Regions from separate parts of the Streptomyces sp. AM 4-1-1 genome, predicted to be linked through region 2. Evidence: riboswitches for the same ligand, from Rfam matches in the RefSeq annotation. Region 2 holds a riboswitch; the other holds the start of a gene.
The links. Region 2 has a riboswitch for thiamine pyrophosphate ahead of thiO (glycine oxidase ThiO). Riboswitches for the same ligand answer to the same signal wherever they lie in the genome.

Region 1 (7,764 bases), 4.2 Mb from region 2:
CACGGTCCTGGCGTGCACGGCGAGGATCGCGCCGACCGCGGCGAACTGGACCAGCGTCAGCACGGCGGCCGTCGGCAGGTCGAGGAACTGGGCGGTCTGCCGGTAGATCTCCACCTCCAGGGTGGAGAAGGCCGGGCCGCCGAGGATCTGCACGACACCGAAGGAGGTGAAGGTGAAGAGGAAGACCATCAGCGCGGCGGCGGCCACGGCGGGCGCGAGGGCCGGCAGGGTGACCCGCCGCCAGGCCGCGAACCGCCCGGCGCCCAGGACCCGGGCGGCCTCCTCCTGGCGCGGGTCGAGCTGCGACCACAGTCCGCCGACGGTCCGCACGACCACCGCGTAGTTGAAGAAGACATGGGCGAGGAGGATCGCCCACACGGTGGTGTCGAGGCGTACCCCCCACATCTCGTCGAGGAGGCCGCCCCGCCCGAGGAGCGCCAGGAACGCCGTGCCGACGACCACGGTCGGCAGCACGAACGGCACGGTGACGACCGCGCGCAGCAGTTGCTTGCCGGGGAAGTCGAGGCGGGCGAAGACGTACGCGCCGGGCAGCGCGATCAGCAGGGTGAGCGCCGTCGAGGCGAGCGCCTGCCAGCCGGTGAACCAGAGGACGTCGAGGATGTCCGGCCGGGCCAGCACCTCGCCGAACCGGCCGAACTGCCAGACACCGCCGGTCTTCAGTCCCCGGCCGACGATCGCGACGACGGGGTAGGCGAAGAACAGCGCGAAGAAGGCGAACGGCACGGCCATCAGGGCGAGCCGTGTCACCGCGTCCCGGCGTGCCCGGCCGCCGGGGCGCCCCGCCTCCCCGCGCGCGCCCACCCCGCGGCCGGGGGGCTTCGTTACTTCACGACGAGCGAGGACCACGACTGGACCCACTGCTCACGGTTCTTGGAGATCTTCTCCGGGTCGACCGTGGCCGGCTTGTCGACCTTCGCGCCGAACCTGGTGAAGAGTTCCGGCAGCTTCGCGTCCTTGACCACGGGGTTCACGAACATGGTGAGCGGCATGTCGTCCTGGAACTTCTCGCTGATCAGGAAGTCCAGCAGGGCCTTGCCGCCCTCCTCGTTCTTCGCCCCGGTCAGCAGACCCGCGAACTCCGTCTGCCGGAAGCAGGTGCCGGTGGCGACGCCGGTCGGCGCCTCGGCCGGCTGCGGCTTCGCGTACAGCACCTCGACGGGCGGGCTGGAGGCGTACGACACGACGAGCGGGCGGTCGGCCTTGGCCTTGCGGCCGCCCGCGGAGCCGGAGAACTCCTCGTTGTACGCCTGCTCCCAGCCGTCGACGACCTTGACCCCGTTGCTCCTGAGCTTCTTCCAGTAGTCCTCGTGGCCCCCGTCGCCGTAGGCGGCGACCGTGCCGAGGAGGAAGCCTAGACCGGGCGACGAGGTCGCCGGGTTCTCGGTGACGAGCAGGTTCTTGTACGCGGGCTTCACCAGGTCGGCGAAGCTCTGCGGCGGGGCGAGCTTCTTGTCCGCGAAGTACTTCTTGTCGTAGTTGACACAGATGTCGCCGGTGTCGACGGGCGTGACCCGGTGCTTGTCCCCGTCGAGCCGGGCGTCGGGCGAGACCCGGTCGAGGCCCTTCGCCTCGTACGGGGTGAACAGCCCGTTGTCGAGGGCGCGTGAGAGCAGGGTGTTGTCGACGCCGAAGAACACGTCGCCGCGCGGGGAGCCCTTGGTCAGGATCTCCTGGTTGAGGGCGGCTCCGGCGTCACCGCTCTTCAGTACCTTGACGGTGTAGCCGGTCTCCTCGGTGAACGCCTTCAGCACGGCGGGGGAGGCGGCGAACGAGTCGTGGCTGACCAGGGTGACCGTCTTCGACCCGGTCCCCTTCGACGCGCCGCTCCCGGCGCCGGAGTCGTCTGAACCGCCGCAGCCGGCCAGCGCCGTGACGCCGAGGGCCGCGGCGAGCGAGATCGCGGCGGTCTTCGTGGTGGTGTGCATTCATTCCTCCTGGGGGTGACCAGGAAGAGACGCGGCCCTGCCCGCTCCGGAGAGCGGGCAGGGCGCAACAGCTCGAGTAACGACCGAACTTCCTACCCGGAATGACCCGGGCGAGGTTCAGAGGGTCTGCGGCGTGCCGCACTCTCAGCGCTGTGGCGCTCCCCTGTCGGAATATGAAGTTGGTTCGGCCCAGGCTACACGTGCCTTTTCGGCCTCAGCGCTCGGCCGCCGCCAGCTGCCCGCAGGCCCCGTCGATCTCCTGACCACGGGTGTCCCGGACGGTCACCGGCACCCCGTGGGCGGCGATCGCCTCGACGAACGCCTTCTCGTCCTCGGGCCGGGAGGCCGTCCACTTCGAACCGGGCGTCGGGTTCAGCGGAATGAGGTTGACGTGCACCCGCTTGCCCTTGAGGAGCCGGCCCAGCAGGTCACCGCGCCACGCCTGGTCGTTGATGTCACGGATCAGCGCGTACTCGACGGAGATCCGGCGGCCGGACTTCTCCGCGTACTCCCACGCGGCGTCCAGCACCTCGCGCACCTTCCACCGGGTGTTCACCGGTACGAGCGTGTCGCGCAGCTCGTCGTCGGGGGCGTGCAGCGAGACGGCCAGACGGCACTTGAAGCCCTCGTCGGCGAACCGCAGCATCGCCGGGACCAGTCCGACCGTGGAGACGGTGACGCCCCGCTGCGAGATCCCGAGCCCGTCGGGCTCCGGGTCCGTCAGCCGCCGGATCGCGCCGACCACCCGCTTGTAGTTGGCGAGCGGTTCGCCCATGCCCATGAACACGATGTTGGACAGCCGCGCCGGACCGCCGGGGACCTCACCGTCGCGCAGCGCCCGCATGCCGTCCACGATCTGGTGCACGATCTCGGCGGTCGACAGGTTACGGTCCAGGCCCGCCTGCCCGGTCGCGCAGAACGGGCAGTTCATCCCGCAGCCGGCCTGTGACGAGACGCACATGGTGACGCGTTCGGGGTAGCGCATCAGGACGGACTCGACGAGCGTCCCGTCGTGCAGCTTCCACAGCGTCTTACGGGTGGTGTCGTCGTCGCAGCTGATGTGCCGTACGACGGACATCAGGTCCGGGAACATCGCGTCGGCGAGCTTGTCCCGCGATCCGGCCGGGATGTTGGTCCACTCGGACGGGTCGTGCGCGTACCGCGCGAAGTAGTGCTGCGACAGCTGCTGGGCGCGGAACGGCTTCTCACCGATCGCGGCGACGGCCTCCTTGCGCTCGGCAGGCGTGAGGTCGGCGAGGTGCCGCGGCGGCTGCTTGGCCCCGCGGGGCGCGACGAAAGTGAGTTCTCCGGGCTTAGGCATGGTTCCTCCAGTGTCGCAGACACGCCGCGTGCCGAAGGTCGCCGTCGGTCCGGGCGGCTCCGGTGCTCCCGTGCGGGAGCGGCCGGTGGGATCGGCCGCGACCGGAGCGAACAGGAAAATGGTCCGCGGTCCGGTGTCCGCCCGCCTACCCTCACGTCCATGCGCTTCGACGACGAACACTCCTTCCTCGTTCACGTCACGGACCGGCTCGCCGGCCTGCCGGGGGTGCGGGCCGTGGCGTTGGGGGGCTCGCGGGCCGCCGGCACGCATCGGGCCGACAGCGACTGGGACTTCGCCGTCTACTACCGGGGGACCTTCTCCCCCGACGCCCTGCGCGCCCTCGGCTGGCCCGGGGAGGTCTCCGGGATCGGCGAGTGGGGCGGTGGCGTGTTCAACGGCGGAGCGTGGCTCCGGGTCGGCGCCCGGCACATCGACGTGCACTACCGCGACCTCGACGACGTGGAGCATCAGCTCGCGCAGGCCCGCCAGGGGCGGTTCGCCGTCGAGCGGCTCATGTTCCACCTGGCCGGAATCCCGACCTATCTGGTCGTCGCCGAGCTGGCCGTCAACCAGGTGCTGCACGGACAGCTGCCGCGCCCCGACTTCCCCGCGGAACTGCGGCGCACCGCGCCCGCTCAGTGGTGGAACGCGGCCCGGCTCACCCTCGACTACGCACGCACCGCCCACGCCGAGCGGGGCAACCTCACCGACACCGTGGGAGCGATCGGCGTCGCCGCCTGCCAGACGGCGCACGCGGTCCTGGCAGCGCGGGGGCAGTGGGTCACCAACGAGAAGACGCTGCTCGACCGTGCGGGACTGAGGGGCGTCGACCGCGTCCTGGCCGGGCTGTCCCCCGTACCGGAAGACCTGACCCGTGCCGTCGACGAGACGCTGTCCCTGCTGGAGCGGGCCGTCGAAACGGCCTGAACGCGGTGAGGGCCCGCCGTGGACGGCGGGCCCTCACCGGGAACGACGACGCGCTCCCGGTACGCGGAGTGCGCCCTCCTCGTCAGCCGGAGCCGACGAAGATCACCAGCAGCAGCCAGACGACCGGTGCGGACGGCAGCAGCGAGTCGAGCCGGTCCATGATCCCGCCATGCCCCGGCAGCAGCGTGCCCATGTCCTTGATCCCGAGGTCCCGCTTGATCATGGACTCGCCCAGGTCACCGAGGGTGGCACTGGCCGCGACGGCGAGGCCGAGCAGCAGCCCCTGCCACCAGGCGCCGTCGTCGATCAGGAACTCCATGCACAGCGCGCCGGCGACCATCGCGAAGGAGACCGCTCCGAACAGGCCCTCACGGGTCTTCCCCGGACTGATGCGCGGCGCGAGCTTGTGCTTCCCGAAGCGCCAGCCGACGGCGTACGCGCCCGTGTCACTGACCACCGTCAGCAGCAGGAAGGTGAGGACCCGCCACGGGCCGTCGTCCGCCGCCAGGAGCAGGGCGACGAACGTCGCCAGGAACGGTACGTAGAACGCGGCGAAGACACCCGCCGTGACGTCCTTGAGGTAGCCCTCCGGTGGCGCCGTCATCCGCCACACGAGTACCGCGAGGGCGGTCAGCGCCATGGCGATCCACGCGCCCTGGGCCCCCCACACGTAGCCGGACACGACCATCGCCGCGCCACCGACGGCGAGCGGGACGAGCGGTGCCTTGAGCTCCTTGCGTTCCGCCAGCCGCGAGGTGAGCTCCCACAGACCGATGACCACGGCGACGACGATCACGCCCACGAACACGGCCTTCACCACGAAGAGCGAGGCGATGACCACCACGCCGAGCCCCACGCCGACCCCTATGGCGGCGCGCAGATCGCGGCCCGCGCGCTTCTTCTGCGGCGGGGGCGGCGGCGGGGTGGACATGGGCTCCTGCGGCATCTCGTCGCGGAACGGGGGACCGCCCGGCTGGGCGGCCCCCCGGTCCCGGTCGTCGGGGTCGTCAGCGTCTCTACCTGCGTCGGGAACGTCCGGCACGATGGGCATGGGCCGAGTCTGCGGGGCGTCGCGTACATCGTGAACGGGACCCGCCGGGGCGGAACCCATCTCGGACGTACCCCGATGACCGGCTCCCGGCGAGGCGCCCCAGGAAGAGTCGTTCATCAGACTTCGAGCAGCTCGGCTTCCTTGTGCTTGAGCAGCTCGTCCACCTGCGCGACGTACTTCGCGGTGGTGTCGTCGAGCTCCTTCTCGGCGCGGCGTACCTCGTCCTCGCCGGACTCCTTGTCCTTGACCAGCTTGTCGAGGGTCTCCTTGGCCTTGCGGCGGACCGCGCGGATGGAGATCTTGGAGTCCTCGGCCTTCGTCTTCGCGACCTTGATGTAGTCGCGGCGACGCTCCTCGGTGAGCTCCGGGAAGTTCACCCGGATGATATTGCCGTCATTGCTCGGGTTGACCCCGAGGTCGGAGTCGCGGATCGCCTGCTCGATGTTGCGCAGCGCGCTCTTGTCGAACGGGGTCACGACCGCCATCCGCGGTTCGGGAACCGAGAACGAGGCGAGCTGGTTGATCGGGGTCAGCGCGCCGTAGTAGTCGGCCACGATCTTGTTGAACATCGCCGGGTGCGCACGGCCGGTGCGGATCGCGGCGAAGTCCTCTTTCGCGACCACGACGGCCTTCTCCATCTTCTCCTCGGCCTCGAGGAGGATTTCTTCGATCACCACGTGCTCCTGCGTGTCTTGATCGGGTCCGGCATGACCGGGCCCTGCGGGTCCTGCGTCGCGTCCTCACCTGCACGGTGTCCGACCGGCAGGCCGTTGTCCATCCTTGGGGGCTTCTTCCCGGACGGCCTCGGTGGTCTCCCCGGGCCGGTGCCCGGTCTCAGGCCCGGGTGTCCTGGTCGCTCACGAGCGTGCCGATCTTCTCACCCTTGACCGCGCGGGCGATATTGCCCGCCGCGGTCAGCTCGAAGACGAGGATCGGCAGCTGGTTGTCTCGGCAGAGCGTGATGGCGGTGGCGTCCGCGATCTTGAGATCGCGGGCCAGCACCTCGCTGTACTCCAGCGCGTCGAACTTCACCGCGCCGGGGTTGGTCTTCGGGTCGGAGTCGTACACCCCGTCCACCCCGTTCTTCCCCATCAGCAGCGCCTCGGCGTCGATCTCCAGGGCGCGCTGCGCGGCGGTGGTGTCGGTGGAGAAGTACGGCATGCCCATGCCCGCGCCGAAGATGACCACGCGGCCCTTCTCCAGGTGTCGCACGGCGCGCAGCGGGATGTAGGGCTCCGCGACCTGTCCCATGGTGATGGCGGTCTGGACGCGGGAGTCGATGCCTTCCTTCTCCAGGAAGTCCTGGAGCGCCAGGCAGTTCATGACCGTGCCGAGCATGCCCATGTAGTCGGACCGGGCCCGGTCCATGCCGCGCTGCTGGAGCTCGGCACCCCGGAAGAAGTTGCCGCCGCCGATGACGACGGCGATTTCCGCGCCGTCGCGGACGACCGCCGCGATCTCCCGGGCGATGGCGTGGACGACGTCGGGGTCGACGCCGAGCCCTCCGCCGCCGGCGAACGCCTCTCCGGACAGCTTCAGCATGAAGCGTCCGGTCACCTTGCCCTCGTCACGCTTGTGGTCGCCTTTGGCGGCGTCCGGGCCGTTGTTCATGGGGATATCTCCTCGTGCACATACGAAGAAGGCCATTGCCGGTGGGTCTGGTGTCCCTCAGCGGCAATGGCCTCCTCGTCAGATCTGCGGTCGTCCGGCGGGTGTGCGGCCGGCGACTGCACTAGACCCTATCGGGGGCCACCGTCGTTCGCGTGCCGGCTCAGAGACCGACCTTGATGCGCGAGAAGCGCTTCAGCTGGACACCGGCCTCGTCCAGGACCTTCTGGACGGACTTCTTGTTGTCCTTGGCGAACGCCTGCTCCAGGGCGACGACGTCCTTGAAGAAGCCGTTGACGCGACCCTCGACGATCTTCGGGAGGGCGGCCTCGGGCTTGCCCTCCTCGCGCGAGGTGGCCTCGGCGACGCGGCGCTCGTTCTCGACCGTCTCGGCCGGGACCTCGTCGCGGTTCAGGTACTTCGGGGCGAAGGCGGCGATGTGCTGCGCGACGTCCTTGGCGACCGCGGCGGCGGCCTCGTCGGACGCGGAGCCCTTGTCCAGCTCGACGAGCACGCCGACCTGCGGCGGGAGGTCGGGCATGGTGCGGTGCATGTACGCGGCCACGTAACCGCCCGTGAACTGCGCGAAGCGGTCCAGGACGATCTTCTCGCCGAGGTTGGCGTTCGCCTCGTCGACGTACGCCTGAACGGTCTTGCCGGCCTCGATCTCGGAACCGAGCAGAGCGGCCAGGTCGGCCGGGGAGGTCGCGGCCACGTGCGCGGCGAGCGTGTTGGCGACGGCCTGGAACTTGTCGCCCTTGGCGACGAAGTCCGTCTCGCACTTCAGCTCAAGGAGGACGCCGGACGTCTTGTCCTCGGAGATGAGGGAGACGACGGCGCCGTTCTCGGCAGAGCGGCCCTCGCGCTTGGCGACGCCCTTCTGGCCCTTGACACGGAGGAGTTCGACGGCC
Region 2 (7,764 bases):
GCCAGGCGGGGACGAGAGCATCGATCCTTGCGTCAATCTCGGTCACGGGGACAAGCGTGCCATCCCGGACCGACAGTGGGTAGCCGGGCCGCCCGGACGGAGGTCCCCACCGGGGTGTACGGCCCCCTCGACCGCGGCCCGGCTCCCCGCGCCGCCGGGCCTCCCGCGACCGGTTCCGGAGTCCGTACCGCTCGGCCTTCCGAGCCGGCCCGCGCCTGCCGCTCGCCTTTCCGGAGCCGGCCCGTTCCTGCCCCCGTACCGCTCGCCCTTCCGGAACCGGCCCGCGCCTGCCGCTCGCCCTCCCGGAACCGGCCCGTTCCTGCCCCGTACCGCCCGTCCTCCCGGAGCCGTCAGGGCGCGTCGGTCCTGGTGGACTTCAGCGGCACGGAGGGGTCGGCGACCCGTACCGGATCGACCCGCGCCGCCGCCTCGACCAGCTTGCGGCCCTGCGCCAGATCGCGCGGGCGGCCGACCGCGAGGACCGCGACCAGCATCCCGTCGCGCAGCCAGCACACCGTCCAGGAGGGGTCCGCCGGGTCGCCGCGCCACAGCAGGGTGTCGGCGGCCGCGTGGTGGCCCGCGTACTGGACGAAGCAGCCGAACTGCTCGGACCAGAAGTACGGCACCGGGTCGTACGGCACGGGCGGCTCGCCCGCCTCGGCGCCGATGATGTTCGCGGCGACGGTCCTCGGGCCCTGGAGGGCGTTGTCCCAGTGGTGGACCAGCAGGCGTTCGCCGTAGCGGGCGGAGGGGAAGGAGGCGCAGTCCCCGACGGCGTACACATCGGCCACCGAGGCGCGCAGGGCGCTGTCGGCGGTCACCGAACCGTCCGGGCCGAGCCGGATGCCGGACCCGGCGAGCGGGCCGGTGGCGGGCCTGGCGCCGATCCCGACGACGACGGCGTCGGCCGCGATCACCCGGCCGTCCGCACCGGACGCGTCCCCGGCGAGGACGACCGCGCCCGGTTCGACGCGCGCCACCCGGGCGAGCGTGAGCAGTTCCGCGCCGCTCTCCGCGTACCAGGCGGCCATCGGGGCGGCGACCTCGGCCGGCATGGTGCCCGCGAGCGGCCGGTCGGCGGCCTCGACGACGGTGACCCGGCAGCCCGCCGCGCGGGCCGCCGTGGTGAACTCCGCGCCGATCCAGCCCGCGCCGACGACCACGACCGGGCGCCGCTCGTCGAGCACCGGCCGCAGCCGGGTCGCGTCGTCGAGGGTGCGCAGCAGATGGACGCCGGGGGCGTCCCCGGAGCCGGGGAGCGTGACGGGTTCGGCCCCGGTGGCGACGACCAGGACGTCGTACGGGACGGTCCCGGCGGCGGTGTCCACCTCGTGCGCCGAGGGACGCACACCGGTCACCTCCAGCCCCAGCCGCAGTTCGATGTCCAGCGCCGCGAAGTCGATGTCGAAGGCGGAGTGCTCGGCGGTTCCGAGCAGCACGGCCTTGGAGAGCGGGGGCCTGTCGTACGGCGGGTGGGGTTCGGCGCCGATGAGGGTGACCGAGCCGGTGAAGCCCTGCTCACGCAGGGCGACCGCGGTCCGGACGCCCGCCATGCCCGCCCCGACGACGACCACTCGGCGGCGGCTCTCTGTCTGCTGTTCGGTCTGCTCGCTCACCCGTCCACCCTAAACACCTGACGTGGCGTCAGAGACCGAGCTGTTCCACCACGCTCGTCCCGCCGCCCTCCCGCGACTCCCACTCCCACCGCTCGTCCAGCCGCACCCGTCCGTCGGCGAGCTCGACGACGGTGGAGACGCAGTGCCCGGAGGAGGTGGCCCCGTCCTGGGTGAGCTGGACGTAGCGGAAGTCCAGGGTGTCGGCGGTACGGGTGCCGACGAGATGGCCGCGGACCACGTCACCGCCCGCGTACTCGGCCCAGATCCGCCCCGCTTCCTCGTGGTAGGCGAACCGGGTGCGGGTGGAGACCTGGCCGGGGGCCTGGTCGGCGACCGGCGAGAGGACGAGTCCGTCGAGCGAGCGGGCCATGGCTGCGGCTCCCTTACTGCGCGTCAGGGCCAAGGTTTATGGTGGCCAACGTAAGGCACTCGCGGGAGCCCGGACGCACCGGGCTGAGAGGGGGGCTGGGCGGCCTCCGACCGTACGAACCTGATCCGGGTCATGCCGGCGAAGGGAGGGGCTGGACGCCCATGCGTTCTTCCGAGACCACAGGTGCTCGCGGGGATGGCCCCGGGCCCGGTGAAGAGACCGGGGGGCCGGGCCAGGACCGGTCCGGGCGGGGCCCCGCGCGGGGCCCGTGGTCCTCCGCCGGTTCCGACGTCCTCGTCATCGGGGGCGGGATCATCGGCCTGGTCACCGCCTGGCGGGCCGCGCAGCACGGGCTGCGTACCGCCGTCGCCGATCCAGGACCGGGCGGCGGGGCCGCGCGGGTCGCGGCCGGAATGCTCGCCGCCGTCACCGAACTCCACTACGGGGAGGAACTGCTGCTCGGCCTCAACGTCGCCTCGGCCGCGCGCTATCCCGCGTTCGCGGCCGAGCTGACGGAGGCGAGCGGCCAGGACATCGGCTTCCGCGCCTGCGGCACGCTGGCCGTCGCGCTGGACTCGGACGACCGGGCGCAGTTGCGGGAGCTGCACGAGCTCCAGCGCCGCTGCGGACTGGATTCCGACTGGCTCACCGGGCGTGAGTGCCGTCGGCTGGAGCCGATGCTCGCGCCGGGCGTGCGCGGGGGCCTGCGCGTCGACGGCGACCACCAGGTCGATCCCCGGCGGCTGGCCGCCGCGCTGCTGACGGCGTGCGAGCGGGCCGGGGTCCGCTTCCACCGGGAGCGGGTGGCACGGCTCTCGGTGGTACGGGACCGGGCGGTCGGCGCCGTGCTCGCGGGCGGCGCCCGGCTCACCGCCGACCAGGTGGTGCTCGCGGCGGGCAGTCTCAGCGGACGGCTCGCCGGACTGCCCGGCGGGGTGGTGCCCCCGGTCCGCCCGGTGAAGGGGCAGGTGCTGCGGCTGACCGTGCCGCCCGCGTACGCCCCGTTCCTCAGCCGGACCGTCCGGGCCGTGGTGCGCGGCGGCCACATCTATCTCGTGCCCCGGGAGAACGGCGAACTCGTGGTGGGCGCCACCAGTGAGGAGCTGGGCTGGGACACCACGGTCACGGCGGGCGGGGTGTACGAGCTGCTGCGCGACGCGCACGAACTGGTGCCCGGCATCACCGAGCTGCCGCTCACCGAGACCCGGGCCGGTCTGCGCCCCGCCTCCCCCGACAACGCCCCGCTGCTGGGCCCCACCGCCCTGCCGGGCCTGCTGCTCGCCACCGGGCACCATCGCAACGGGGTGCTGCTGACCCCCGTCACGGGCGACGCCCTGGCGCGGGCCCTGACCACCGGTGAGCTGCCCGAGGTGGCCCGCCCCTTCGCCCCCGGCCGCTTCCCGTCCGCGGCCGTCCCCGTATCCCAGGAGCAGCCCGTATGACCATGTCCGTCTCCGTGAACGGAGAACCCCGCGCCATCGCCCCCGGCACCACGCTGGACGTCCTGGTCGCGACGCTGAGCGCCGCGCCCTCGGGGATCGCCGCCGCCGTCAACGAGTCCGTCGTCCCGCGCGGCCGGTGGGCCCGTACGGCGCTCGCCGACGGCGACCGGGTCGAGGTACTGACCGCGGTCCAGGGAGGCTGACCGTGTCCGACGATCTGTTCGCGCTGGGGGACGCCACCTTCTCGTCCCGGCTGATCATGGGGACCGGCGGGGTGCCCAGCCTCGATGTGCTCGAACGCTCGCTGGTGGCCTCCGGCACCGAGCTGACCACCGTCGCGATGCGGCGGCTCGACCCGGGGGTGGCCGGCTCGGTGCTCTCGGTGCTGGAACGGCTCGGCATCCGGGTCCTGCCGAACACCGCGGGCTGTTTCACGGCGGGCGAGGCCGTGCTGACCGCCCGGCTGGCCCGGGAGGCGCTGGGCACCGACTGGGTGAAGCTGGAGGTGGTGGCCGACGAGCGGACCCTGCTGCCCGATCCGATCGAGCTGCTGGACGCGGCGGAGACCCTGGTCGACGACGGGTTCACGGTGCTGCCGTACACCAGCGACGATCCGGTGCTCGCCCGGAAGCTGGAGGACGTGGGATGTGCGGCCATCATGCCGCTGGGCTCCCCCATCGGCTCCGGGCTCGGCATCCGCAACCCGCACAACTTCCAGCTGATCACCGAGCGGGCCGGGGTGCCGGTGATCCTCGACGCGGGCGCCGGGACGGCGTCGGACGCGGCGCTCGCGATGGAGCTGGGGTGCGCGGCGGTGATGCTCGCGTCGGCGGTGACCCGGGCCCGCGAACCCGAGCTGATGGCCGCGGCGATGCGGCACGCGGTGGACGGTGGCAGGCTGGCGCACCGCGCGGGCCGCATCCCGCGCCGCCACTTCGCGCTGGCCTCGTCACCGGACGAGGGCGTGGCGGTCCTGGACCCGGAGCGCCCGGCCTTCCGGGCCGTCGCACCGTAGTGCCGGACCTTCCGGGCCGTCGCACCCTGATGCCGTGATGCCGTGACCGGCGGTGTCCGCCCGGGGGGACGTCGTCCGGTGCGTCCGGTCGAGAGGCGGCCGGAGGTCCTGGGTGGCGGAGCGTCTGTCACGGCCCGGCCGCGGTACGGACCCGGCTCGGCCCCGGGCGGCGGGCCGGGGCCGTCGCTGCTCGTAGACTCGCCTGCGTGGATACGACCCTCCAGGACCCTCTTGTCGGGCAGGTGCTCGACGGCCGCTACCGCGTCGACGCCCGCATCGCCGTCGGCGGGATGGCCACGGTCTACCGGGCCTTGGACACCCGTCTCGACCGGGTGCTCGCCCTCAAGGTGATGCACCCGGCGCTCGCGGCCGACGTCTCGTTCGTCGAGCGCTTCATCCGCGAGGCCAAGTCGGTGGCCCGGCTGGCGCATCCCAACGTGGTCGCCGTCTTCGACCAGGGGGCGCAGGGCGCGTACGTCTATCTGGCGATGGAGTACGTCTCGGGATGCACCCTGCGTGACGTCCTGCGGGAGCGGGGCGCGCTGCGGCCCCGGGCCGCGCTGGACATCCTGGAACCGGTCCTCGCCGCGCTGGGGGCGGCCCACCGGGCGGGGTTCGTGCACCGCGACATGAAGCCGGAGAACGTCCTGATAGGGGACGACGGCCGGGTGAAGGTCGCCGACTTCGGTCTCGTACGGGCGGTGGGTTCCGTCACCGCCACCACGGGCTCGGTGCTGGGCACCGTCTCGTACCTCGCCCCCGAGCAGATCGAGCACGGCACGGCCGACACCCGTGCCGATGTGTACGCCTGCGGTGTGGTCCTGCACGAGATGCTGACGGGCGCCAAGCCGCACACCGGTGGCACCCCGGCCCAGGTGATCTACCAGCACCTCAACGAGGACGTGCCCGCCCCGTCCGCCGCAGTCCCCGGGCTCGCGGCCGAGCTGGACGACCTGGTGGCGGTGGCCGCGGCCCGTGATCCCGAGGTCCGCCCGCACGACGCGGTCGCGCTGCTCGCCCTCGTGCTGGAGGCGCGCGCCGCGCTCACCGAGGAGGAGCTGGACGCCGTGCCCCCGCAGGCGCTCGCCGAGGAGCGTGACGGGGCCGACGACCGTACGAGTGTGATTCCCCGGGCGCTCGCGTCCGGGGCGGACGTCTCCGACCGCACCAGCCGTCTGGAGACCCCTCCACCGCTGTCCCCGCCGCCCGCCCGGAGCGAGCGGTGGACGCCGTTCGGCGGCACGCCGAGGCGGGGTGTGCTCGCCGCCGTGGTGGCGGTGCTGCTGGTCCTGGGCGTCGGAGGCGGGATCTGGTACATCAACTCCGGACAGTTCACCCGGGTGCCCGCCCTCCTCGGGCAGAGCGAGAAGGCCGCCGGGAAGCGCCTCTCCGACACCGGTCTCGATCTCGGCCGGGTCGACCGCGCCTACAGCGACACCGTCGAGCGCGGCACGGTCATCAGCAGCGACCCGAAGGCCGGCGAACGAATCCGGGGCAACGGCTCGGTGTCGCTCGTCGTCTCGCGCGGCCCCGAGATCGTGGCGGTGCCCGATGTGCGGGGCAGCACGCTCGCCGACGCCCGGCGGGCGCTGACGAAGCGAGGGCTGGCGCCCGGCATGGTGACCACGGAGTTCAGCGAGAGCGCCGCCCGGGGCGAGGTGATCCGCACCGACCCCGCCGGGGGCGCCGAGCGGCACCCCGACTCGGCGGTCGCGCTGGTCGTCAGCAAGGGCAGTCCGATCGACGTCCCGGACGTCACCGGCCGGTCGGCCGAGGACGCCACCGCCGAGCTGACCGAGCTGGGCCTCAAGGTCCGGATCGCGCCGGACCGGATCGACTCCGCCGAGGAGAACGGCGACATCGCCCGCCAGTCGCCGGCCAAGGGCTCCCGGGCGGCCGAGGGGGACACCGTCACCCTCACCGTCTCCAAGGGGCCCCGGATGATCGAGGTGCCCGACGTCGTCGGGAAGGACGCCGACAAGGCGCGGAGCGCGCTGGAGGACGCGGGCTTCGAGGTCAAGGTCGACCGTCCGTTGATCTCCTTCAGCGACACCGTCGCCAGCCAGTCCGTCGACGGCGGCGACCGGGCCCCCCAGGGCAGCAGGATCACCATCAGGATCAAGGGGCTCTGAGCACGCTGAGCAGGACGCGCAACCCGGTCGGCGGCCATGTGCCGGTCGTCGGCGGTCTCGCCAGGACCGGCCTCGCATACGCCCGCGGGATGGGCGCGGAGGCCGTCCAGGTCTTCGTCGCCAACCCGCGCGGCTGGGCGACCCCCGCCGGGAACCCGGCCCAGGACGAGCTGTTCCGGGCGGAGTGCGCCGCCGGGTCGGTCCCGGCGTACGTCCACGCCCCGTACCTGATCAACTTCGGCTCGTACACCGAGGCCACCGTCGAGAGGTCCGTGGACTCGCTGCGGCACTCGCTGCGCCGGGCCCGCGCGATCGGCGCGCTGGGCGTGGTCGTGCACACCGGCTCGGCGACCGGCGGCCGGCCGCGCGCGGAGGCCCTGGCGCGGGTACGCGCCCACATGCTGCCGCTGCTGGACGAGCTGACCCGGGACGACGACCCGTATCTGCTGCTGGAGTCCACCGCCGGGCAGGGCTCCTCGCTCTGCTCCCGGACCTGGGACTTCGGCCCGTACTTCGAGGCGCTGGACGCGCACCCGAGGCTGGGCGTCTGCCTGGACACCTGTCACATTTACGCGGCGGGCCACGACCTCACCGGCCCCACGGGCATGCGGCAGACCCTCGATCTGCTGGTGGAGACGGTCGGCGAGGGACGGCTGCAGCTGATCCACGCCAATGACTCCAAGGACGTGGTCGGAGCGCACAAGGACCGGCACGAGAACATCGGCTCGGGTCACATCGGCGAGGAGCCGTTCCGGGAGCTGTTCACCCACCCGGCGACCGAGGGCGTGCCGCTGATCATCGAGACGCCGGGCGGCAAGGACGGGCACGCGGCGGACGTGGCACGGCTGAAGGCACTGCGCGGACGCGGCTGACGCACGCCCGGGAGGGTCCGCGCGCCGTCCGTGACCGCGCGTCCGGGCCCGTCCCCGGGCCCTCTCCCCGGCCCGGGTCAGAGTTCGGGGCCGTCCCCCGGCCGTTCCTGGTAGGAGTAGCGCTGCTCGCTCCACGGGTCGCCGATGTTGTGATAGCCGCGCTCCTCCCAGAAGCCGCGGCGGTCGGCGGTCATGTATTCGACGCCACGGACCCATTTGGGGCCCTTCCAGGCGTACAGATGCGGTACGACGAGCCGCAGCGGGAAACCGTGCTCGGCGGTCAGCAGCTCACCGCCCTTATGGGTCGCGAAGAGCGT

Region 1: it holds a riboswitch for thiamine pyrophosphate, as region 2 does, so the genes downstream of both, PZB75_RS23960 (thiamine ABC transporter substrate-binding protein) here and thiO (glycine oxidase ThiO) in region 2, are expected to answer to the same signal.

Annotation. Positions count from the first base shown of each region.
Region 1 covers NZ_CP119145.1:5,617,078-5,624,841, reverse strand. The annotation lists gene PZB75_RS23965 (iron ABC transporter permease) at 1-750, opposite strand, end outside; gene PZB75_RS23960 (thiamine ABC transporter substrate-binding protein) at 843-1,946, opposite strand; TPP riboswitch at 2,018-2,121, opposite strand; gene rlmN (23S rRNA (adenine(2503)-C(2))-methyltransferase RlmN) at 2,161-3,267, opposite strand; gene PZB75_RS23950 (nucleotidyltransferase domain-containing protein) at 3,427-4,194, shown strand; gene PZB75_RS23945 (phosphatidate cytidylyltransferase) at 4,277-5,362, opposite strand; gene frr (ribosome recycling factor) at 5,362-5,919, opposite strand; gene pyrH (UMP kinase) at 6,080-6,856, opposite strand; gene tsf (translation elongation factor Ts) at 7,017-7,764, opposite strand, start outside.
Region 2 covers NZ_CP119145.1:1,442,285-1,450,048, forward strand. The annotation lists gene PZB75_RS05965 (Rv2175c family DNA-binding protein) at 1-46, opposite strand, end outside; gene PZB75_RS05970 (FAD-dependent oxidoreductase) at 351-1,616, opposite strand; gene PZB75_RS05975 (hypothetical protein) at 1,645-1,986, opposite strand; TPP riboswitch at 2,038-2,150, shown strand; gene thiO (glycine oxidase ThiO) at 2,148-3,428, shown strand; gene thiS (sulfur carrier protein ThiS) at 3,425-3,631, shown strand; gene PZB75_RS05990 (thiazole synthase) at 3,634-4,443, shown strand; gene pknB (Stk1 family PASTA domain-containing Ser/Thr kinase) at 4,650-6,575, shown strand; gene PZB75_RS06000 (deoxyribonuclease IV) at 6,581-7,447, shown strand; gene PZB75_RS06005 (sulfite oxidase-like oxidoreductase) at 7,525-7,764, opposite strand, start outside.